DNA from 4 places in the Streptomyces sp. A0592 genome. Region 4 is predicted to be linked to each of the others. Evidence: riboswitches for the same ligand, from Rfam matches in the RefSeq annotation. Region 4 holds a riboswitch; each other region holds the start of a gene.
The links. Region 4 has a riboswitch for cobalamin ahead of metE (5-methyltetrahydropteroyltriglutamate--homocysteine S-methyltransferase). Riboswitches for the same ligand answer to the same signal wherever they lie in the genome.

Region 1 (5,599 bases), on a different contig from region 4:
CTTCGCGGTCAACTCCCCTCCCGGGATCATCGGCACCACCGTCGAGTCCGCCTCGCAGGCGGTGACGAACTTCGGCTTCGCCATCTCGCCCGAGGCGCTCACCCAGGCCGCCAAGGACGTCGAGGAAGCCAGCCTGCTCTCCCGTACGGGTGGCGCGCCGACCTTCGCACTCGGAATGTCGGAGATCTTCTCCTCCGTCATCGGCGGCGCCGGGATGAAGGCCTTCTGGTACCACTTCGCGATCATGTTCGAGGCGCTCTTCATCCTGACGACGCTGGACGCGGGCACCCGCGTGGGCCGGTTCATGCTCCAGGACACCCTCGGCAACGTCCACAAGTCCTTCAAGGACGTCAGCTGGAAGCCCGGCGTGTGGTTCGCGAGCGCGATCGTGGTCGGCGCGTGGGGCTACTTCCTGTGGGTCGGCATCAAGGACCCGCTGGGCGGCATCAACCAGCTCTTCCCGCTCTTCGGCATCGCCAACCAGCTGCTGGCCGCGGTCGCCCTGGCCGTCTGCACCACGCTGCTGGTGAAGTCCGGCCGACTCAAGTGGGCCTGGGTGACGGGCGTCCCCCTGGTCTGGGACGCCACGGTGACCCTCACCGCCAGCTACCAGAAGGTCTTCTCCGAGGACGTGAAGGTCGGCTTCTTCGCCCAGCGCGACAAGTACCAGGCGGGCATCGACGCCGACAAGGTCCTGGCCCCGGCCAAGAGCATGGACGACATGCACACGATCGTCACCAACGCCACGGTGGACGGCGTGCTGTGCGCCCTCTTCGCGGTGCTGATCATCGTGGTCCTCGCGGACGCGCTCCGCACCTGCGTCAAGGCCGTCCGCGACCCGGGGTCGGCGAAGCTCTCCGAGGTCCCGTGGACCGAGTCGAAGATCGTCGCCCCGGCGGGCCTGATCGCGACCGCGGAGGAGCGGGCGGAGTTCGCCGCCGCGGCCGACCGCGATTCCGGCGGCGGCCAGGTCAAGGAGCCGGTGGGGTGAGCACCGTACGGAGCGTGCTGGCCAGGGCCAGGTTCTACGTACGGGAGTTCTCCGGGGAGGCCGCCTACGACCGGTACGTCGCCCACACCCGCTCCCACGACCCGGACGCGGAGGTCCTCACCCGCCGCGCCTTCGAACGCGCCCGCACGGACGCCCGCGAGGCGGACCCCCGCGAGGGCTTCCGCTGCTGCTGACCCACGCGAAGGGCCCCGCCGCGTCCTGCGGCGGGGCCCTTCGGCGCTGCTCAGCGCACCCAGTCCTTGAGGACCTCGGTGGGCAGGGTGATGCCGACGGGGTCGGGCAGTGCGATGTCCGTCCCATAGGGCACGATGTGGATGCTCTCGTACCGCTGGCCGTTGGGCTGGCTGTAGACGGAGACCTCGCACTTGGCCCGGTCGATCAGCAGGTAGAGGGGGATGCCGGTCTCCGCATAGGCACGGGGCTTTTCGACGTGATCCCGCCGGACGGTGTCGGAGCCCCACGAAGTCACCTCGACGGCCATGAGGATCGGAGCGGGGTCGACCCAGTCGCTTCGCCCTGTCCCGCGAAGGCCTTTTCCTCGACGGTGCCGCCTCCGACGATAGCGCCGCCCGCCGGGAGGCGTCCTGCACACTCGACCGCATGGACATGCTGATCAGAACGGCGGTGCCCGCCGACCACGAGACGCTGGGCGAGATCACCGCGCAGGCCTACCTCGCCGACGGGCACCTGGACTTCAACGAGGACGACGCCTACCTGAACGTGCTGCGCGACGTGGCCGGGCGGGCCGCACTGGCCAAGGTGCTCGTCGCCGAGCGCGACGGGCAGGTGCTCGGCGGGGTGACCTTCGCCGCACCCGGCAGCCCGCTCGCCGACATCGCGGGCCCGGACGAGGCCGAGTTCCGGATGCTGGCGGTGGCCCACGCGGCCCGCGGACAGGGCGCCGGCGAGGCCCTGGTGCGGGCGTGCGTCGAACGGGCGCGGGCCGTGGAGGGCGTCACGGGCGTCGTCCTCTCCACCCAGCGCAGCATGGCCGGGGCCCACCGGATCTACGCGCGCCTGGGCTTCGTACGCACTCCGGAGCGGGACTGGGCGCCGATCGAGGGCCTGACACTCCTCACGTATCGACTCAAGCTGTAGCCACGCCGACACTACATGTGGGGGTTGCCGCACAAGGGCGCCCCCACATGTATGCTCATGCCTGCTGTCGCCGCAGGGGAATCCGGTGGGAATCCGGAACTGTCCCGCAACGGTATGAAGTGTCCGACATCCGGACACCAAGTCCGATGACCTGCCGGCAGCGCGCCCGGATCGACCGACCCGGGTGCCGACACGTCCGGGCCTCGCGGTTGGGCCGGTGGACGCCGTGCGGTGTGCCCTCCTGCCACGCCCGCATGCGCCCGCGCCCGCCCGCCGATGACCGGGCCGAGCGAGGGAGAGCTCCCGCCGTGACCATCGCGCCTTCCGCACCGCGCGCCGAGTCCGTTTCTGGCGACAACACCGAGGGCCCGGGGGCCACGCTGCTGCGTACCCTCACCGAACTTACGGCGGACCTCCCCGACACCGACCCCGGCCGCGTCGCCGCCGCCGCGCTCCGCGGCCGCAGCTCCGCCGCCGACGAGGCCGAACTGCGCGGGCTGGCCACGGAGTCCGCCGCGGGGCTCATCTCCGAGGACCCCGCGTACTCGAAGCTCGCCGCCCGCCTGCTGACGCTGGCCGTGCGCGACGAGGCCGCGAGCCAGGGCTCCACCTCGTTCTCCGCCTCCGTCGAGGTCGGCCACCGCGAGGGCCTCATCGCCGACCGCACCGCCGAATTCGTGCGCACGCACGCGAGCCGTCTGGACGCGCTGGTCGAGCACACCCTCGCCGAGGGCGCCGACGACCGCTTCGGCTTCTTCGGCCTGCGCACCCTGCACAGCCGCTACCTGCTGCGCCACCCGATCACCCGTCAGGTCATCGAGACCCCGCAGTTCTTCATGCTGCGCGTGGCCTGCGGCCTCGCCGCGGACGAGAGCATCCAGGCCGTCGAGGAAGTGGCCTCGCTGTACCGGCTGATGAGCCGCCTCGACTACCTGCCCTCGTCCCCCACGCTCTTCAACTCCGGCACCCGGCACCCGCAGATGTCCTCCTGCTACCTGCTGGACTCCCCGCTGGACGAGCTCGACTCGATCTACGACCGCTACCACCAGGTCGCGCGCCTGTCGAAGCACGCGGGCGGCATCGGCCTGTCGTACTCCCGCATCCGCGCCCGCGGTTCGCTGATCCGCGGCACCAACGGCCACTCCAACGGCATCGTGCCGTTCCTGAAGACGCTCGACGCCTCCGTCGCCGCCGTGAACCAGGGCGGCCGCCGCAAGGGCGCCGCCGCGGTCTACCTGGAGACCTGGCACGCGGACATCGAGGAGTTCCTGGAGCTCCGCGACAACACCGGCGAGGACCAGCGCCGCACCCACAACCTGAACCTCGCCCACTGGGTGCCGGACGAGTTCATGCGCCGCGTGAACGCCGACGCCGAGTGGTCGCTGTTCTCCCCGGCCGACGTCCCCGAACTGGTCGACCTGTGGGGCGACGACTTCGACGCCGCCTACCGCAAGGCCGAGGCCGACGGCCTGGCCCGCAAGACCATGCCCGCCCGCGACCTGTACGGCCGGATGATGCGCACCCTCGCGCAGACCGGCCAGGGCTGGATGACCTTCAAGGACGCCTCCAACCGCACGGCGAACCAGACCGCCGAGCCGGGCACGGTCGTGCACTCCTCGAACCTGTGCACCGAGATCATCGAGGTCACCAACGACGGCGAGACGGCCGTCTGCAACCTGGGCTCGGTGAACCTGGGCGCCTTCGTCGTGGACGGCGAGATCGACTGGGAGCGGATGGACGAGACCGTCCGCACCGCCGTGACCTTCCTCGACCGCGTGGTGGACATCAACTTCTACCCGACCGAGCAGGCCGGCCGCTCCAACTCCCGCTGGCGCCCGGTGGGCCTGGGCGCGATGGGCCTCCAGGACGTCTTCTTCAAGCTGAAGCTGCCCTTCGACTCCCCCGAGGCGAAGGCCCTGTCCACCAAGCTCTCCGAGCGCATCATGCTGGCCGCCTACGAGGCCTCCTGCGACCTCGCCGAGCGCAGCGGCACGCTGCCGGCCTGGGAGCAGACCCGCACCGCGCGCGGCGTCCTGCACCCGGACCACTACGACGTCGAGCTGAACTGGCCGGAGCGCTGGGACGCGCTGCGCGCCCGCGTCGCCGAGACCGGCATGCGCAACTCCCTGCTCCTCGCCATCGCCCCGACGGCGACCATCGCCTCGATCGCCGGCGTGTACGAGTGCATCGAGCCGCAGGTCTCCAACCTGTTCAAGCGCGAGACTCTGTCGGGCGAGTTCCTCCAGGTGAACGGCTACCTGGTGGAGGAGCTCAAGCAGCTCGGCGTGTGGGACGCCCAGACCCGTGAGGCGCTGCGCGACTCCTCCGGCTCGGTCCAGGGCTTCGGCTGGATCCCGGCCGAGGTCCGCGAGCTGTACCGCACGGCGTGGGAGATCCCGCAGCGCGGCCTGATCGACATGGCGGCGGCCCGTACGCCGTTCCTGGACCAGTCGCAGTCGCTGAACCTGTTCCTGGAGACGCCCACCATCGGCAAGCTCAGCTCGATGTACGCGTACGCCTGGAAGCAGGGCCTGAAGACCACGTACTACCTGCGTTCACGCCCGGCGACGAAGATCGCCCGCGCCGCGCAGGCCGCCACCGCCGCTCCGGTGGCGCTCCCGCAGGCCGTCGACGCCGATGCCCTGGCCTGCTCCCTTGAGAACCCCGAGTCCTGCGAGGCCTGCCAGTAATGAGCTCCACCGACAACAAGAACCTCCTGGACCCGGGCTTCGAGCTCACGCTCCGCCCGATGCGCTACCCGGACTTCTACGAGCGCTACCGGGACGCGATCAAGAACACGTGGACGGTGGAGGAGGTCGACCTCCACTCGGACGTCGCGGACCTCGCGAAGCTGACGCCCGCCGAGCAGCACATGATCGGCCGTCTGGTCGCGTTCTTCGCGACCGGCGACTCGATCGTCTCGAACAACCTGGTGCTGACGCTCTACAAGCACATCAACTCCCCGGAGGCGCGCCTGTACCTGTCGCGCCAGCTGTTCGAGGAGGCCGTGCACGTCCAGTTCTACCTGACGCTGCTCGACACCTACCTGCCCGACCCGGACGACCGCGCGGCCGCCTTCGACGCGGTCGAGGAGATCCCCTCCATCCGCGAGAAGGCGCAGTTCTGCTTCAAGTGGATGGACTCGGTCGAGAAGATCGAGCGCCTGGAGACGGCCGCCGACCGCCGCCGCTTCCTGCTGAACCTGATCTGCTTCGCGGCGTGCATCGAGGGTCTGTTCTTCTACGGCGCCTTCGCGTATGTGTACTGGTTCCGCTCGCGCGGTCTGCTGCACGGCCTGGCCACCGGCACCAACTGGGTGTTCCGTGACGAGACCATGCACATGAACTTCGCCTTCGAGGTCGTGGACACGGTCCGCAAGGAGGAGCCCGAGCTCTTCGACGACGCCCTCCAGCAGCAGGTCGTCGACATGCTGAAGGAGGCCGTGGAGGCGGAGCTGCAGTTCGGCCGCGACCTGTGCGGCGACGGCCT
Region 2 (5,599 bases), on a different contig from region 4:
GGCCACGATGACGCGCATGATCTCGTTGGTTCCTTCCAGGATCTGGTGCACCCGCAGGTCGCGGACGATCTTCTCGATGCCGTATTCGCTCAGGTAGCCGTAGCCGCCGTGGAGTTGGAGCGCCCGGTCGGCGACGGAATAGCCGGTGTCGGTGGCGAAGCGCTTGGCCATCGCGCAGAGCCGGGGTGCCAGCGGGTCGCCCCGGTCGAGGGCTTCGGCGGCCTGGCGGACCAGGGCGCGGGCGGCCGCGAGTTCGGTGGCCATGTCGGCGAGGCGGAACTGCAGTCCCTGGGCGTCGAGGAGCCTTGCGCCGAAGGCCTGCCGGTCGGCCAGGTGGGTGAGGCTGCGGTCGAGGGCGCTCTGCGCTCCGCCGAGGGAGCAGGCGGCGATGCCGAGCCGGCCGCCGTTGAGGCCGTTCATGGCGATGCGGAATCCGTCGCCCTCGGCGCCCAGCCGGCGGTCGGGCGGCAGGCGGACGCCGTCGAGGACGACCTGCCGGGTGGGCTGGGCGTTCCAGCCCATCTTGCGTTCGTTCGCCCCGAAGGAGAGGCCGGGGTCGTCGCGTTCGACGACGAAGGCGGAGATGCCGCCGGGGCCTTCCCCGCCGGTGCGGGCCATGACGATGTAGACGCCCGAGCTCCCCGCGCCGGAGACGAACTGCTTCACGCCGGTCAGCACGTAGCAGCCCCCGTCGCGGTCGGCCCGGGTGCGCAGGGCCGCCGCGTCGGAGCCGGCTCCCGGCTCGGTCAGGCAGTAGCTGCCCAGGGCCGCGGCCGAGCAGAGGTCCGGGAGCCAGCGGGCGCGCTGGCCGTCGTCGCCGTAGCGGTCGATCATCCAGGCGACCATGTTGTGGATGGAGAGGTAGCCGGCGATGGAGGGGCAGCCCGTGGCAAGGACCTCGAAGATCAGGGCTCCGTCGGTGCGCGTGAGTCCCGAACCTCCGTGTTCCTCGCGGACGTAGACGCCGCCGAGGCCGAGCTGCGCCGCGCGGCGCAGCACGTCGGTCGGGAAGTGCTTGTCGCGGTCCCAGTCGACGGCGTGCGGAGCCAGGTGTTCCTGCGCGAAGTCGAGGGTGACCTCGGCGAGGGCGAGCTGGTCCTTGGTGAGGGTGGTGGTCGTGGTCACGGTGCTCACCCCATCGTCGGGATCGTGAAGGACGCGCCTTCCTTGACCCCGGAGGGCCAGCGGGAGGTCACGGTCTTGGTGCGGGTGTAGAAGCGGATCGAGTCCGGGCCGTGCTGGTTCAGGTCCCCGAAACCGGACCGCTTCCAGCCGCCGAAGGTGTGGTAGGCGACGGGCACCGGGATGGGCACGTTGACGCCGACCATGCCGGTGTTCACGCGGCGGGTGAAGTCGCGGGCGGTGTCACCGTCCCGGGTGAAGATCGCGACTCCGTTGCCGTAGGGGTGCTCGCTGGGCAGGCGGAGGGCCTCCTCGTAGTCGGCGGCCCGTACGACGGACAGGACGGGGCCGAAGATCTCCTCCCGGTAGATGCGCATGGCGGGGCGCACGCGGTCGAAGAGGGAGGCGCCGGCGAAGAACCCGTTCTCGTGGCCGGGCAGGGTGAAGCGGCGTCCGTCGACGACGAGTTCGGCGCCCTCGCCCACCCCGATGTCCACGTAGCGGCGCACCCGGTCCAGGGCGTCGCGGCTGACCAGGGGCCCGAAGTCGGCGGCCGGGTCGTCGGAGCGGCCGATGCGGAGGGTGCCGAGCCGTTCCTTGAGGGCGGCGACGAGCGCGTCGGCCGTCTCCTCGCCCACGGGTACGGCGACGGAGATGGCCATGCAGCGCTCGCCGGCGGATCCGTAGCCGGCGCCGACGAGCGCGTCGACGGCCTGGTCGAGGTCCGCGTCCGGCATGACGATCATGTGGTTCTTCGCCCCGCCGAAGCACTGGGCGCGCTTGCCGTGCGCGGCCGCGGTGGCGTAGATGTGCGCGGCGATCGGGGTGGATCCGACGAAGCCGAGTGCCTGCACGCGGGGGTCTTCGAGGAGGACGTCGACGGCCGCCCCGGTGCCGTTGACGACGTTGAGCACACCGGGCGGCAGGCCCGCTTCCACGAACAGTTCGGCGAGGCGCAGCGGTACGGAGGGGTTGCGCTCCGAGGGCTTGAGGATGAAGGCGTTTCCACAGGCCAGGGCAGGTGCGGCCTGCCAGAGGGGAATCATTGCGGGGAAGTTGAAGGGGGTGATGCCCGCGACGACGCCCAGCGGGGCGCGCAGCGAGTGCACGTCGATCCCGGTGCCGGCGTTGTCGGTGAACTCGCCCTTGAGCAGGTGCGGGACGCCTGCGGCGAACTCGACGACCTCCAGGCCGCGCTGGAGGTCTCCGGCCGCGTCCGGGACGGTCTTGCCGTGCTCGGCGGAGAGCATCCGGGCGAGCTCGTCGCGCTCGTCCTCGACGAGTTGGAGGAAGCGCAGCAGGACCCGGGCGCGGCGCTGGGGGTTCCAGGCGGCCCATGTCGCCTGGGCTTCGGCGGCGTCGGTGACGGCCGTCCGTACTTCGTCGGGGTCGGCGAGCGGTACGCAGGCCTGTACCGCGCCGGTGTTGGGGTCGTACACGTCGGCGAAGATCCCGGAGGTGCCGGGGGTGCGCTTGCCGCCGATGAAATGCGTCAGTTCACGGACCATGGTTTCCTGCTCTCGTCAGGTGGGATCCGGGGATGGCACGGCGGACCGACGGCCGCACCCGGTGGGGTGCGCCGCTGGGGAACGCCGTGGGACAGGGCGGCGCGAGGCCGCCGAAGAGCCGACGGGCCGAAGGGCCCGTGAAGCGAGAACCAGGAAGGCCTGCGGATCAGGGTCGGAGCGCCCGGGTCATCCGGTGCCGTGGCGTTCGGCCACTGGTGACGACGCGGCCGACCGCGGCGGCGGGCCGTTCGGCCCCGGCCGTGATCTGCCGGGCACTCCTAGGTCGACGCGGGAATCACCGCGTGCTCCGCCGGATCACCAAGGCCATGGGTACGGACCGGTGCCATGCGTGTCTGCTCCATCCTCGTGGACAACACGGAACAACCCACGGCCGGTATCCTGACTCCCGGATCGACGCGCGCGCCCCGGCCTTCCCGATGGATTCCTCCGTCAGTGGCCTGTCCTGCTGAAGCGCGCACTCCCCGGTCACAGTGGCGGGACCGCGCCGGATTCGCACCGGCTTCCCTGCACCGCGGGTCTCTGCACTCCCGACGATATAGTTGGACGTCCTAGTAAGTCCACCCCTGCCGGGTGGCCGTGCCGGGAACCGGGCCGTCGCCGGTCGCGCCGTCGTTTACCGGCCGTACGCGTCCGCAGGGGGGCGCAGCGGCGGGCCGCGCGCTAACCTCCCGCCATGATTGACATGAACATGCAGCGCGCGGGCTTCCGCGGCCGCCCCGCCGGCGCGCTCCGACGAGGCCACGCCCGGCGGACCCTGGTCGGTCTCCTCCTGCTGGCACTGCTGGGCACGGTGACCACGGCGACGGCCTCGACCGCCCCGCCCGCCCCGCCCGCGGCGGCGGCCGCGTCCGGCGCACCGGCCGGCCTCGCGGCCGCCCGCTGGGGCGACCGGCGCCTGGACGAGGTCTCCTTCCTGACCACCCACAACGCCTTCACCAACTACGAGGACTCCCGCTGGAGTTCGGTGAACCAGTCCGAATCGGTGCGCGGCCAGCTCGAAGGCGGCGTGCGCGGCCTGAGCCTGGACACCCACTGGTACGAGCGCAGCACTTGGCTGTGCGTCATCAGCTTCGGGAGCGACTGCTATCCCAGCGACGTGTACCTGTGCCACGGCGAGTGCAAGACCTTCGCCGGTGCCACCTACGCCCTGCCGCGCCAGTCCTTCCACGGCACGATGCAGACTGTGGTGGACTTCCTCGCCGCCCACCCCCAGGAGGTCGTGACCGTCTTCCTGGAGGACTACGTGAGCGCCGACCAGCTGCGGCAGTCCCTCGGCCGGGTCCGGGGGCTGTCCGACATGGTGTTCCGGCCCGACGAGTGGGGCGTGCGGCAGAACGGGTGGCCGAAGGTCGCCGACCTCGTCACCTCCGGCAAGCGGCTGCTGATCTTCTCCGACCGGTCCGACCGCGAGAACCTGGGCGTCATGTACGACCGGGCGTGGACCGTGAGCAACTTCTGGAGCCTCGGAGACCTGGGCAACGACCTCACGTGCGTCAGCCGCTGGTCCGACCTGCCCCTGGACCGGCAGGAGCCCGGCTTCCGTCGCCTGTTCACGATGAGCCACCACCGCAACGTGCCCACCGTGCTGACGGCGGCCCTGGACAACGGCGCGAAGCTGCGCAGCCGCATCGCCGAGCAGTGCCGGCCCGCGGCCGGGGGCCGCGACCCGAACTTCGTCTCGGTCGACTTCCACCGCCTGTCGGACGGCAGCGGCCACACCCCCGCCTCGATCGTCGCCGAGCTCAACGCCGGTCCGTAGAACGGGGCGTGCGCCCTACCGGGCACGGCCGGGTTCGGGCAGGATGACCCGGCGCACCGGAGGGCGCTCACGGCGGCGCCCGCCCGGCCCGACCGTGATCCGGAGGTCCCCTTTGACGTGGCACGACGACCAGGCACGGCGCGACGAGCTCTACCGCGACCCGTACCCGCTGTACGACCGCGCCCGCCGGGCCGAGGGGCTGACGTACGTGCCCGAGTTCGACGCGTGGCTGGTCGCGCGCGACCGCGAGGTACGGGAAGTGCTCCTGCGGGCGGAGGACTTCTCCTCCGCGAACTCCCTGCTGCCGGACGTCCCGCTCTCGGAGGCGGCGCTCGGCGTCCTGCCGCGCGGGTTCGGGCCCCGGCCCACGGTCGTGTCCTCGGACGGCGCCGCCCACCGCCGGCACCGGGCCCCGCTGAACCGGGGCCTGTCGGCCGCGCGGGTGGCCGCGCTGGTCCCGTACGCGCGCACGTGCGCCGCGGAGCTGGTGGACGGCTTCGCGGCGGACGGGTCCGCGGAACTGGTGCAGGCGTACGCACAGCGGCTGCCGGGGATCGTGGTCGGGCGGCTGATCGGGCTGGACCCCGCCGATGTGCCCGCGGCCGTGCACGGCGGCTACCGGGCCGAGGAACTGCTGTTCCGGCCGCTGCCGCCGGAGGGCCAGGCGGCCGCAGCCGAGGACGTGGTCGCGCTCCAGCACCTGCTGGACGGGTACGTGCGCGACCGGCGCGCCCACCCCCGGGACGACCTGTGCTCGGTCATGGTGGCCGCCCTCGCCCCCGGTACGGGCGAACTCACCCTGGAGCAGCGCCACGAGCTGGTGACGAGCCTGCAGAACCTTCTGATCGCCGGATTCCTCACCACCGGCGCCCTCATCGCCACCACCCTGCTGCACCTGCTCGACGACGACCGGCGGCAGTGGCGGATGCTCTGCGCCGATCCCTCGCTGATCCCGGCGGCAGTGGAGGAGGCCGCCCGCCACGACACCGCCATCCAGGCCTTCCGGCGGACCACCACCCGCCCGGTGGCCCTGGGCGGTACGGAACTGCCCGCCGGGGCCGCCGTCCTGGTGGCGTACGGTGCGGCCAACCGCGACGAGGAGCGGTACGAGCGGGCCGGCGAGTTCGACATCACGCGCCCCGTGGACCGGCGGCACCTCGCCTTCGGGCACGGCCCGCACGGCTGCCCC
Region 3 (5,599 bases), on a different contig from region 4:
CCACTCCCAGTCGAGGTCGATCCCGTCGAACACGCCGGCTGCGGCTCCGGCGCCGCCGCGGGTGCCGTCCTGGGGGAGGTTGCCCTTGATGTAGAGGTCGATGCAGGACTCGACGAAGGCCTTGCGGGAGGCCGGGGTCAGCGCGGCGTCGGAGAAGTGGGTGGACCAGCTCCAGCCGCCCAGCGAGATCAGCACCTTGAGGCCGGGGTGCTTGGCCTTGAGCTCGCGCAGCTGGTTGAAGTTGCCGGCGAGCGGCTGGTCCCAGGTGTCGGCGACCCCGTCGACGGAGTTCGCGGCGTCGAGCGGGCGCGCGTAGTCGGCCCAGGCGTCGGCCTCGCCGGGATGTTCCCGGTGAAGCACTTGCCCTCGGCGCTGACGTTGCCGAAGGCGTAGTTGATGTGGGTGAGCTTGCCGGCCGTGCCGTTCGCCTCGAGGTCCTGGACCTGGAAGTCCCGGCCGTAGACGCCCCATTGCGTGAAGTAGCCGACCTTCTTGTACGTGCGACCGGATCCGCCAGCGGCGGAGGCGCCGCCGTCCGCGCCGACGGCGGCGGGGGCGAAGGCGGTCAGCAGGGAGAGGGAACAGGCGGCTACGGCCAGTCTGCCGAGCATGCTGCGGCGCATGGGCTTCCTTTGCGGATGCGAGGAGTGGGCGTGAGCGCGTGCGGCGGTGCATGCCGGAAACTATTGGTCTGGACCAGAGTGGTCAAGGGGGCGGCCGAAACTCGGCCGTACCGCTCTGCGAGGGTGGTCCGATGCTGCTCGATCCTGAGAAGACCCTGTTCGTCCGAGGCGCCACCCCCGTGCTGCTGATGGCCGAAGCCCCCGTGCACGCCGCCCTGCCGGCGCTGACCGCGCAGGACGGGGCGGTGCCCCGGTGCGACGGCTGGAGCATCGTCCCCAAGCTCACGCTGTGCGTCGTGGACGGCCCCGGCGACGCCGGGCTCGTCGTTCCCGCGATGGTCGCGCCGGTGCTCGACGGGTCCGGCGGCGGCCTCCGGCCCGGCGACATGGCCGACTGGTGCGCGGACGCCGAACGGGCGGGCGGGGCCGTGGTCCTGTCCCTCGACGCACTGCCCGAGACGCTGGACTGGCCGCACCTCCTGAGCTCCGGAACCTCCCGCGGCGGCTTCCTCGAGGCCCTGGCCTGACCTGCGTCCGTCGCCCCGTTAGTGTGTGCGAGTGACGCTCACCGACGATCGACAGTTCCCCGCCGCGCTCGCCGCCGCCCTGGCGGTCCCCTTCGACTTCGCGGACGGCGACGGGGTCGACTTCGAGCCCTTCGAGTCCTTCCTGTCCGCCGAGGACACCGACGACTGGTTCAGGGCATGGACGGGGAACAACGACCTGGACGGCGGCGCCTTCCGCGTCTTCGGCCAGGACGGCTCCGGCGGGTACGCGGCGTTCTGGCTGGTCCGCCCGGGCCGGCCGCTCGCCGAACAGCCCGTGGTCTTCCTCGGCTCCGAGGGGGAGACGGGCGTCGTGGCGCGCGATCTGGGCGACTTCCTGTGGCTGCTGGCCGACGGCTGCGGCCCGTACGAGGCGGCCGCGCCGTACGGCGCCGACCGGACGTCGCGCCCGGACGAAGCTCTGACTGCGGTCGCCGACCGGTTCGCCCCGGACGCGCGGCGCACGGCCGGCGCGGTGGTCGAGCTGGCCGCCGAGGAGTTCCCCGGCTTCGACGACATGATCATGGAACTCTGCCGCTGATCCCGTTCCGCGACGCGACAGGAATTCACTGGATCGCCGGGCCCGGCCGTGCCATGGTTGGTCTCGCCGAAGGGGTGTAGCTCAGCTGGTCAGAGCAACGGTCTCCAAAACCGTAGGCCGCAGGTTCGAATCCTGCCGCCCCTGCCATGAGGGCCCCGCCGATCGTTCGGCGGGGCTCGGCCGCGTGTCCCGTGCTGCGGCCGGGCTCGGGGGGTGGCCGGTCGCCTACGGCGGCCATGTCGGTGACGTGCCGGCCTGCAAGGGCCTACGGGCAGGACTCGTCCGCCTTGGCGACCTTGAACGACAACGGTTGCCCCGTCAGCGCCGTCCCCGGCTTCGGATCCTGCGAGCACACCTTCCAGTTCGACTCCTGCAGCACCATGCGGCTCTGGACAGCGTCCTTCACCGTGATGCTCGCGTTGGACGGCAGCGCCCCGCGAACGGCCTTCATGCCCTGTCCGACGAAGTCAGGCATCGTGCTGCCCGCGGGCTTCGGGGCGGGCGCGTCGGCGGCCGGGCAGGACTCCTCCAGCTTCACGGCCCCGAAGTCCACGGTCGTGCCCGTGTCGACGTTCGCGCCGGCGGCCGGAGTCTGGGAACAGACCTTCCAGTTCCGGTCGAGGGCTTGGAGCCGGTCGCGGCCGAGCGCGTCGTGGGACTTCAGGACGGCGAACCCTGCCGCCTGTGCTTCGTCCTGAGCGGTCTGGAGGCCCTTGCCGACCATGTTCGGGAGGGCGGCCGTCTTCGCTGCAGCCGGGGCGCTGGAAGCCGGATCGGGGGCGGAGTTCGAGGCGGGCGTGCTGGGCGCAGCGGGCTTGCCGGTGTCGGTGCTCTGCGGATTGCAGGCGGTGAGGCCAAGGAGCAGAGCGGCCGCGGCGGCGAGAGCGGCGGTGTGGTGTGTGCGCATCGCGCCATCGTGTCCGATGTGTGGGAGGTGTGAGGTCTGTGTGACGCACCCGTGACATGTCAGCACCCCGCGCGATGGGGTGGCTCTCAGGAGCGTGTTGGTCACCCCTAAGATCCATGCTGGATACAACAAGTTGGGATTCCTCAGGAGGACGCGAACCATGCAGCCCCGTACGGCGACCCGTGCCGACATACCCGAACTGATCCGGCTCCGCGCGGTGGCGCTCGAAGCGCTCGGTGCCGATCCGGGAGCGGCGGACGCGCCCTGGCGGGACATCGCCCGCGGCTGGTTCGCCGACCGGGTCTCGGACAGCCGGCCGGACTGCACCTGCCTGGTTGTCGGCGGCGGGCCGGGCGAGCCCCTGCAGGCCGCCGGCATGGCGTGGGTGACGTACCATCTGCCCAGCCCCCTCCGGCCCGACGGGCGGCGCGGCTACATCGACGGCATGGTCACGGAGGCGGCGGCACGCGGGCAGGGCCACGCCGGACGGATCGTGGCCGGGCTGGTGGACTGGCTGAACGGACTCGGCGTCCACTTCGTCCAGTTGCACGCCAGCTCCGCGGGCGCATCCGTGTACCGCGCCGCCGGCTTCGCCGCCGCCCAGTACCCCGGGATGGACCTGATCACCGCCCCGGAGCCCGCCCCTCGGCCGTGACGGGGGCCCCACCCCATCCCACGTGCGCGTTCTGGCAGACTGGGGCGCACAACCAGGCGGTGCAGGACAGGAAACCGGTGCGATTCCGGTGCGGTCCCGCCACTGTGACCGGCCGTCCCCACGGGGGACGCCGGGAGTCAGACACTGACGCACCGCCTCTGTTCCTTCACGTCGACCAGGGGACGCGGATCCCCCGGAGAGGCCCCGCCATGTCGCGTTCCCGCGCCGCCCTGCGCGCGTTCACCCCCGTCGCCCTCCTGATGTCCCTCACCGCCTGCGCCGGTTCATCCGGCGCCGGGCAGGACGGGGCCGCGAGTGACACCGCCGCCGCGCCCGGCTTCCCGTACACCCTCACCAACTGCGGCGTGAGCAGCACCTACCAGGCCCCGCCCCGGCGGGCGGTCACCATGAACCAGCACGCCACCGAGCTCATGCTCGCCCTCGGCCTGGGCGACCGGATCACCGGCACCGCCTACCTCGACGATGCCGTGCTGCCGGCCTACAAGCCCGCCTACGACAAGATCAAGGTGCTGGCCGAGGAGTACCCCTCCAAGGAGATCCTGCTCGGCGCCGACCCGGACTTCGTCTACGGCGGCTACGCCAGCGCCTTCGACAAGGCGCAGGGCCGCGACCGCGAGGGCCTGGCCGAGTCCGGCATCAACTCCCGCCTCAACGTGGAGTACTGCACCGAGGGGAAGGTCGGCCTCGACCAGCTCAAGACCGAGATCACCGAGGTCGCGCGCACCTTCGGCGTACCCGACCGCGGCGCGAAGCTCATCGAGGACGAGCAGCGCCGCATCGACGCCGTGAGCGCCCGCGTCAAGGACCGGCCCCGGCCGACCGTCTTCGCCTACGACTCCGGCGAGGCCACCGCCTCCACCTCCGGAGGCAACGGCGTCGGCAACGAGATCATCTCCCTCGCCGGCGGCACCAACGTCTTCGCCGACCTGGGGGACACCTTCGGCGACGTCGCCTGGGAGAAGGTCATCGAGCGCAAGCCCGAGGTCGTCCTCATCTACGACTACGGCGGCACCACCGTCGAGGCCAAGAAGCAGCGCCTGCTGAACGACCCGGCGCTCGCCGAGGTGCCCGCCGTCAAGAACCGGCGGTTCGTCGTGCTCCCGCTCTCCTCGGCCGTCCTCGGCGTCCGCGTGGCGGACGCGGTGGAATCACTGGGAAGCCAGCTCCACCCGAACCCCGCGTGAGGCTCCGCACCGGCACGGTCCTCGCCGTCCTCACCGCCGCGCTCGCCGTCTCGGCGATCGCGGGCCTGGCGCTGGGACCCGTACGGATCGCCCCCGGCCGCGTCCTCGACATCGTCGTCGGCGGCCTGTCGGGGAACCGGCCCACCGGCGCCTTCGCCTCCATCGTGTGGGACGTGCGGATGCCGCGGATCCTCCTCGGCGCCGTCGTCGGAGCCGGGCTCGCCGTCGCGGGCACCGTGCTCCAGGCACTGGTACGCAACCAACTCGCCGACCCGTTCCTCCTCGGGGCCTCCTCCGGGGCTTCCGCCGGAGCCGTCCTCGTGATCGTCTTCGGCACGGCCGCGGCCGGATTCGCCATGGGCGTGCCGCTGGCCGCCTTCGTGGGGTCCATGGCCGCGCTCGTCGCCGTCTACGCGATGGCCCGGCGCGGCGGCACCATGACCACCGGCCGGCTGATCCTGGCCGGCGTGGCCGTCCAGTACATCCTGTCCGCCTTCACCAGCCTCGTCCTCGTCCTCGCCGCACACCCCGACCAGATCCGCTCCGTGCTGTTCTGGACCCTCGGCGGTCTCGGCGGGGCGCGCTGGGACGAACTGGCCCTGCCCGCGGTGGCGCTGCTCGTCGGCGGCGCCCTGCTCCTCACCCTCGCCCGCCCGCTCGACCTGCTCCTCACCGGGGAGGAGGGCGCACACACCCTGGGGTTGGACACCGGACGCTTCCGCGCCGCCGTGTTCGTCCTGACCTCCCTCGTCATCGGCGTGCTCGTCGCCTGCAGCGGGGCCATCGGCTTCGTCGGGCTGATGGTCCCGCACGCCGCCCGGATGGTCGTGGGCGCCGGACACCGGGCCCTGCTGCCCGTCGCCGCGCTGGGCGGGGCCGTGTTCCTGATCCTGGCCGACCTGATCGCCCGTACGGCCGCCGCCCCCGAGGAGATACCGGTGGGGGTGGTCACCGCGCTCGTCGGCGGGCCGTTCTTCCTCTGGATGCTGCGCCGCTCCAGCCGTACCGAAGGGGTGACCGGATGACGGAATGGACCGGACCGGCCCGGCCGGTGGACCTGGCCGTCGAGGGCGTGCGGTACGAGACCGACGGGCACACCCTCCTCCACGGAATCGACCTCACC
Region 4 (5,599 bases):
GGAAGCGGAGACGAAGGCCGGGCCGGCAGGTACGCCGGGGGAGAAGGCCGCGGTGGCAGGACCGTGGTCCCGGCCGGTCTCGCGCAGCACGCTGAACCTCAGCGAGCGGGTGTCCCGTACGCAGCCGTGCAACGGCTGGACCGACGCGACGTGCTCCTCGCTGTTGACCCAGGCCAAGAACCGCGGTGCGCTCTCCCATTCACTGGTGATCAGCCACTGCGACGGATTCTCGATCGACTGGCACAGCTCGTCCCGGATGTGCCCGGGAACGGAGGAGACCTGCTTGTGGAGGTCCTCGTAGACCTCCAGGAACTGGTTCTGTGCACCGTCGTACAGATCCAGCAGCAGCACGACCCGAAGTCGCGAGTCGTCGAAGGCGGACTGGGATATCCGTTCCGACAAGGTTGTCATCGTTCACACTCCTTCGAGACCACACGGTCGCCACGGGGCGGCGCCACCCGAACCGATCGTGGTCCGGTAGCCCCGTCGGCGCGAGAGGAGAGAACCAAGCGGGTGAACGGGCGAGGGAACCCCCCTCGTACAGGGCATGGAAGAGCCATGAAGGAAAACGTCGACCACCGCGTCCCGGTCCTCATCGTGGGCGGCTCGCTGGTGGGCCTGTGCACCTCGCTGTTCCTCGGCCGTCATGGCATCACGCACATGCTGGTCGAGAAGCACGCGGGAACCTCGCTGCACCCGCGTGGACGCGGTATCAACGTACGCACGATGGAGCTGTTCCGGGTCGCCGAGGTCGAGGACCGCATCCGCGAGGCCGCCTCGGTCCTGGCGGACAACCACGGCATCCTCCAGGGCGGCTCGCTGACCGGTGACGACCAGGAGTGGCTCTTCGAACAGATCGACCCGGGGGGCGCACTGGCGCGCTTCAGCCCCTCGACCTGGTGCCTGTGCAGCCAGAACGACATCGAGCCGGTCCTCATGTCCGTGACCCCCACGCTCGGGGCGGACCTGCGGTTCTCCACCGAACTGCTCTCCTTCGAACAGGACGAGAGCGGGGTCACCGCGATCGTCAAGAACCGCGAGACCGGGGAGCACAGCACGGTGCGCGCCGACTACCTGGTCGCCGCCGACGGGCCGCGCAGCCCCGTGCGCGAACAGCTCCGGATCGGCCAGAGCGGTCCCGGCGACCTGTTCCACAACGTGAGCATCACCTTCCGGTCCCGCATGCTCGCGGACGTGATCGGCGACCGGCGTTTCATCGTGTGCTACCTGACCAAGCCCGACGCCGACGGGGCCCTGCTGCCCGTCGACAACCGCGAGCGGTGGGTCTTCCACGCCCCGTGGCACCCCGACCGGGGCGAGACGCTGGAGGACTTCACCGACGAGCGCTGCGTCGAGCACATCCGGCGGGCCGTCGGCGCACCCGACCTGGACGTCGAGATCACCGGGAAGGCGCCGTGGCACGCGGCCGAACGCGTCGCCCAGCGGTACGTGGCGGGCCGCGTCTTCCTCGCCGGCGACTCCGCCCACGAGATGTCGCCGACGGGGGCGTTCGGCTCCAACACGGGTATCCAGGACGCGCACAACCTCGCCTGGAAGATCGCCGCTGTGCTGGACGGGGCCGCGGGTCCCGGGCTGCTGGAGACGTACGAGGCCGAGCGGCTGCCGGTGGCGCGGGCGACGAGCGAGCGGGCCTCGGCCCGTTCGGCCGAGCACAGCCACCCGGGGTACGAGCCGGAGCCCGAGACCGTCCCCGATTCCGTACCCGAGTCCGCTCCCGAGGCGCCCGCGCGCGGCGGCCGGCAGAACGGGGTCCTCTCCGTGGCCATGGGGTACCGGTACGCCCAGGGCGCGGTGGTGGGAGCCGACCCCGACCTGCCGGTCGTGCCCGAGCGGATGCGGCTGTGCGGGGACCCGGGCTCGCGCGCCCCGCACCTGTGGCTCCGCGACCCGGTGGAGGGGCGGCGCAGGTCCACGGTCGACCTCTACGAGCGGTCCTTCGTCCTGCTCAGCTCCGAGGGCACGCCGTGGAGCGGAGCGGCGGGACCGGTCGCCAAGCGCATGAACGTCCGTCTGGACGCCTACGCGATCGGCAGCGGCCCGGAGGCCGACCTGATCCCGGAGGACGGCGCCGACTGGGCCGAGGCGCACGGCACCACCCCGCGCGGAGCGGTCCTGGTCCGCCCGGACGGCTTCGTGGCCTGGCGCTCGGTGGAGGCGGTGGCGGACCCGGAATCGGTCCTCTACAAGGTCCTCACCACGGTGCTGGACCGCTACTGACGCCACCGGCCCGACACCCGGATACGCAGAGAAGGGCGCCCTCCCCGCGGATATCCGCGAGGAGGGCGCCCTTCTCCGTAGGGCTCAGGTCACCGGATCATCGTCGAACCGAGCTCGCCCGGCTTCTTCGGCACCCACGGCGCCACGGCGGTGGCCTCGGCGGGGTCAGGCTCCGCCATGCTCACCCGGAAGACGCCCTCGCCGTCCACGTTCGCGGGCAGGATGAAGATCTCCTTGATCTGACCGGTGCCGTGCAGGTAGAGCACGACGGTCTGGCGGTAGGAGCCCTCGTCGTAGAACTCCGCCGTGACCTTCCCGCCGGCGCCCTTGCGGAACGCGGCGATCCAGTTCTCCGCGGTCTTCTCGGTCGCACCCCTGTCCTTGGTGGGGTCGCCCAGGTCCGCCAGCTCGCCGACCCGGCCGTCGGCGATCCGCCACACCACCTGCTGGGTGATCCCCAACGTGCCCGTGGACGGGTGGCCGACGACGGAGAGCGGCGGGTGACTGCTGTAGTCCCCGAGGTACTCCGCCTCGGCGGCGTCGGGTTCCGACGAGCACCCGGTCAGCACACCGAGGGCCAGAGCGGCGACGAGGACACCCCGGGAGGCTCTTCCACGACGTCGTGCCGCGGGGAAACGCGCAGTCAATACTTCCTCCAGGTGCGAGGGGGGAAACCTAGCGCCCCGGCCCGGCATGACCCCCGGCGGTCTCATCCCGGTATCCGGATCCTGGACAACTCCGCCCGTTGCCGGGGAAGGGCATCTACTCTGGCCGGGCAGCTGGTTCGCCCCGTCCGCCAGGCGGGATGCGTCGTAAGAGGGAACCCGGTGGGAATCCGGGACTGCCCCGCAGCGGTGAGCGGGAACGACCGCCGTCATACGCACTGGGACCGGAACGAGGTCCTGGGAAGCGACGGCCAGTAGGTGCCCGCCGGGAGACCGGCAGGCGTGCCCGCGAGTCCGAAGACCTGCCCGTTGCCCGCGTGCGACCCGTCGTGCGCGGAAACCCCGGTGGCCTCGTGGGCGGGTCGGCGATACATCAGGCGGGCGACCGCGGACGCGTACGCACAGGTACGCACCCGCAACCGGTCGAGGTCCGTCCGATGCGTCATCCCTTCGCGCTCCCGACCCCCACCGGGTCCACAGGAGACAGCTCGCGAAGGAGAGTTCCGTGACCAGCAAGACCCCCGCCACCGTGTACGGCTACCCCCGTCAGGGGCAGAACCGGGAACTGAAGAAGGCCGTCGAGGGCTACTGGAAGGGCCGGGTCGGCGCCGACGCCCTCCGTGAGGCGGCCCGCGACCTGCGCCGGACCAACTGGCAGCAGCTGGCCGACGCCGGCATCACCGAGGTGCCCACCGGCGACTTCTCGTACTACGACCACGTGCTGGACACCAGCGTCATGGTCGGCGCCGTCCCCGCACGCCACCGCGCCGCCGTCGGCGCGGACGCCCTGGACGGCTACTTCGCCATGGCGCGCGGCACCCAGGAGGTGGCCCCGCTCGAGATGACCAAGTGGTTCGACACCAACTACCACTACCTGGTGCCGGAACTGGGCCCGGACACCGTCTTCACCGCCGACTCCTCCCAGCAGGTCGCCCAGTTCGAGGAGGCCCGCGCGCTCGGCCACACCGCCCGCCCGGTGCTCGTCGGGCCGGTGACCTACCTGCTGCTGGCCAAGCCCGCCCCCGGCGTGGCGGCCGGCTTCGACCCCCTCGCCCTCCTCGACCGCCTGCTCCCGGTGTACGCACGCGTCCTCGCCGACCTGCGTGCGGCCGGGGCCGAGTGGGTGCAACTGGACGAGCCCGCCCTGGTGCAGGACCGCACCCCCGCCGAGCTGAACGCCGCCGCCCGCGCCTACCGCGAGCTCGGCGCCGCGGCCGACCGGCCGAAGCTGCTCGTGGCCTCCTACTTCGACCGGCTCGGCGAGGCCCTGGCGTTGCTGGCCAAGGCCCCCGTGGACGGGCTCGCCCTGGACTTCACCGGCGCGGCCGCCGCGAACCTCGACGACCTCGCCGCCGTCGGCGGCCTGCCCGGCAAGCGCCTCGTCGCCGGCGTCGTCAACGGCCGCAACATCTGGATCAACGACTTCGAGAAGTCCCTCGCCACGCTCGGCACCCTCCTCGGCCTGGCCGGCACCGTCGACGTGGCCGCCTCCTGCTCGCTGCTCCACGTGCCGCTGGACGCCTCCGCCGAGCGGGACATCGACCCGCAGGTCAGGCGCTGGCTCGCCTTCGCCCGCCAGAAGACCGCCGAGATCGCCACGCTCGCCCGCGGGCTCGCCCGCGGCACGGACGCCATCGCGGCCGAACTCGCCGCCAACCGGGCCGACCTGGCCTCCCGGGCCAACTCCTCCGTCACCCGCGACCCCGCGGTCCGGGCCCGGACCGCGGCTGTCACCGACGCCGACGGCCGCCGCTCCCAGCCCTACGCGGAGCGGGCGACCGCCCAGCACGCCCGCCTCGGCCTGCCGCTGCTGCCCACGACGACCATCGGATCGTTCCCGCAGACCGCCGAACTGCGCACGGCACGCGCCGACCTGCGGGCCGGCCGCACCGACACCGCCGGCTACGAGGACCGCATCAGGGCGGAGATCCGGGAGGTGCTCGCCTTCCAGGAGAAGGCCGGCATCGACGTACTGGTGCACGGCGAGCCCGAACGCAACGACATGGTCCAGTACTTCGCCGAGCAGCTCACCGGCTACCTCGCCACGCAGCACGGCTGGGTCCAGTCCTACGGCACCCGCTACGTCCGTCCGCCCGTCCTCGCCGGCGACATCTCCCGCCCCGACCCGATGACCGTCCGCTGGACCGCGTACGCGCAGACGCAGACGACGAAGCCGGTCAAGGGCATGCTCACCGGGCCGGTCACCATGCTCGCCTGGTCCTTCGTCCGCGACGACCAGCCGCTCGCGGACACCGCACGGCAGGTCGCGCTGGCCCTGCGCGACGAGGTGAACGACCTGGAGGCCGCCGGGACCGCCGTCATCCAGGTGGACGAGCCCGCCCTGCGGGAGACCCTCCCGCTGCGAGCCGCCGACCACGCGGACTACCTCGCCTGGGCCACCGAGTCCTTCCGGCTCACCACCGCGGGCGTCCGGCCGGACACCCAGATCCACACGCACATGTGCTACGCGGAGTTCGGCGACATCGTCGAGGCCATCGGCGACCTCGACGCCGACGTCATCAGCCTGGAGGCCGCCCGGTCGCACATGCAGGTCGCCGACGAGCTGTCGGGTGCCGGCTATCCGCGCGAGGTCGGCCCGGGTGTCTGGGACATCCACTCGCCGCGGATCCCCTCCGTCGACGAGGCGTCGGCGCTGCTGCGCAAGGGCCTGGGGGCCATCCCCGCCGAACGGCTGT

Region 1: linked by a shared signal. The riboswitch ahead of E6U81_RS28435 (ribonucleoside-diphosphate reductase subunit alpha) and the one ahead of metE (5-methyltetrahydropteroyltriglutamate--homocysteine S-methyltransferase) in region 4 are both predicted to bind cobalamin.
Region 2: linked by a shared signal. The riboswitch ahead of E6U81_RS00570 (CoA-acylating methylmalonate-semialdehyde dehydrogenase) and the one ahead of metE (5-methyltetrahydropteroyltriglutamate--homocysteine S-methyltransferase) in region 4 are both predicted to bind cobalamin.
Region 3: linked by a shared signal. The riboswitch ahead of E6U81_RS01585 (ABC transporter substrate-binding protein) and the one ahead of metE (5-methyltetrahydropteroyltriglutamate--homocysteine S-methyltransferase) in region 4 are both predicted to bind cobalamin.

What each region holds. Positions count from the first base shown of each region.
Region 1 covers NZ_SSBM01000025.1:61,077-66,675, reverse strand. The annotation lists gene E6U81_RS28455 (carbon starvation CstA family protein) at 1-991, shown strand, start outside; gene E6U81_RS28450 (YbdD/YjiX family protein) at 988-1,185, shown strand; gene E6U81_RS28445 (Uma2 family endonuclease) at 1,236-1,493, opposite strand; gene E6U81_RS28440 (GNAT family N-acetyltransferase) at 1,613-2,110, shown strand; cobalamin riboswitch at 2,155-2,284, shown strand; gene E6U81_RS28435 (ribonucleoside-diphosphate reductase subunit alpha) at 2,419-4,800, shown strand; gene E6U81_RS28430 (ribonucleotide-diphosphate reductase subunit beta) at 4,800-5,599, shown strand, end outside.
Region 2 covers NZ_SSBM01000001.1:123,150-128,748, reverse strand. The annotation lists gene E6U81_RS00575 (acyl-CoA dehydrogenase family protein) at 1-1,125, opposite strand, end outside; gene E6U81_RS00570 (CoA-acylating methylmalonate-semialdehyde dehydrogenase) at 1,131-2,630, opposite strand; cobalamin riboswitch at 3,002-3,202, opposite strand; gene E6U81_RS00565 (PI-PLC domain-containing protein) at 3,325-4,410, shown strand; gene E6U81_RS00560 (cytochrome P450) at 4,523-5,599, shown strand, end outside.
Region 3 covers NZ_SSBM01000001.1:320,689-326,287, forward strand. The annotation lists partial or broken gene E6U81_RS01555 (glycoside hydrolase family 18 protein) at 1-623, opposite strand, end outside; gene E6U81_RS01560 (hypothetical protein) at 755-1,150, shown strand; gene E6U81_RS01565 (SMI1/KNR4 family protein) at 1,182-1,709, shown strand; tRNA gene E6U81_RS01570 (tRNA-Trp) at 1,780-1,856, shown strand; gene E6U81_RS01575 (PASTA domain-containing protein) at 1,975-2,616, opposite strand; gene E6U81_RS01580 (GNAT family N-acetyltransferase) at 2,777-3,271, shown strand; cobalamin riboswitch at 3,299-3,439, shown strand; gene E6U81_RS01585 (ABC transporter substrate-binding protein) at 3,481-4,476, shown strand; gene E6U81_RS01590 (iron ABC transporter permease) at 4,473-5,501, shown strand; gene E6U81_RS01595 (ABC transporter ATP-binding protein) at 5,498-5,599, shown strand, end outside.
Region 4 covers NZ_SSBM01000034.1:9,745-15,343, reverse strand. The annotation lists gene E6U81_RS31925 (SchA/CurD-like domain-containing protein) at 1-411, opposite strand, end outside; gene E6U81_RS31920 (FAD-dependent monooxygenase) at 559-2,238, shown strand; gene E6U81_RS31915 (hypothetical protein) at 2,328-2,885, opposite strand; cobalamin riboswitch at 3,002-3,228, shown strand; gene metE (5-methyltetrahydropteroyltriglutamate--homocysteine S-methyltransferase) at 3,409-5,599, shown strand, end outside.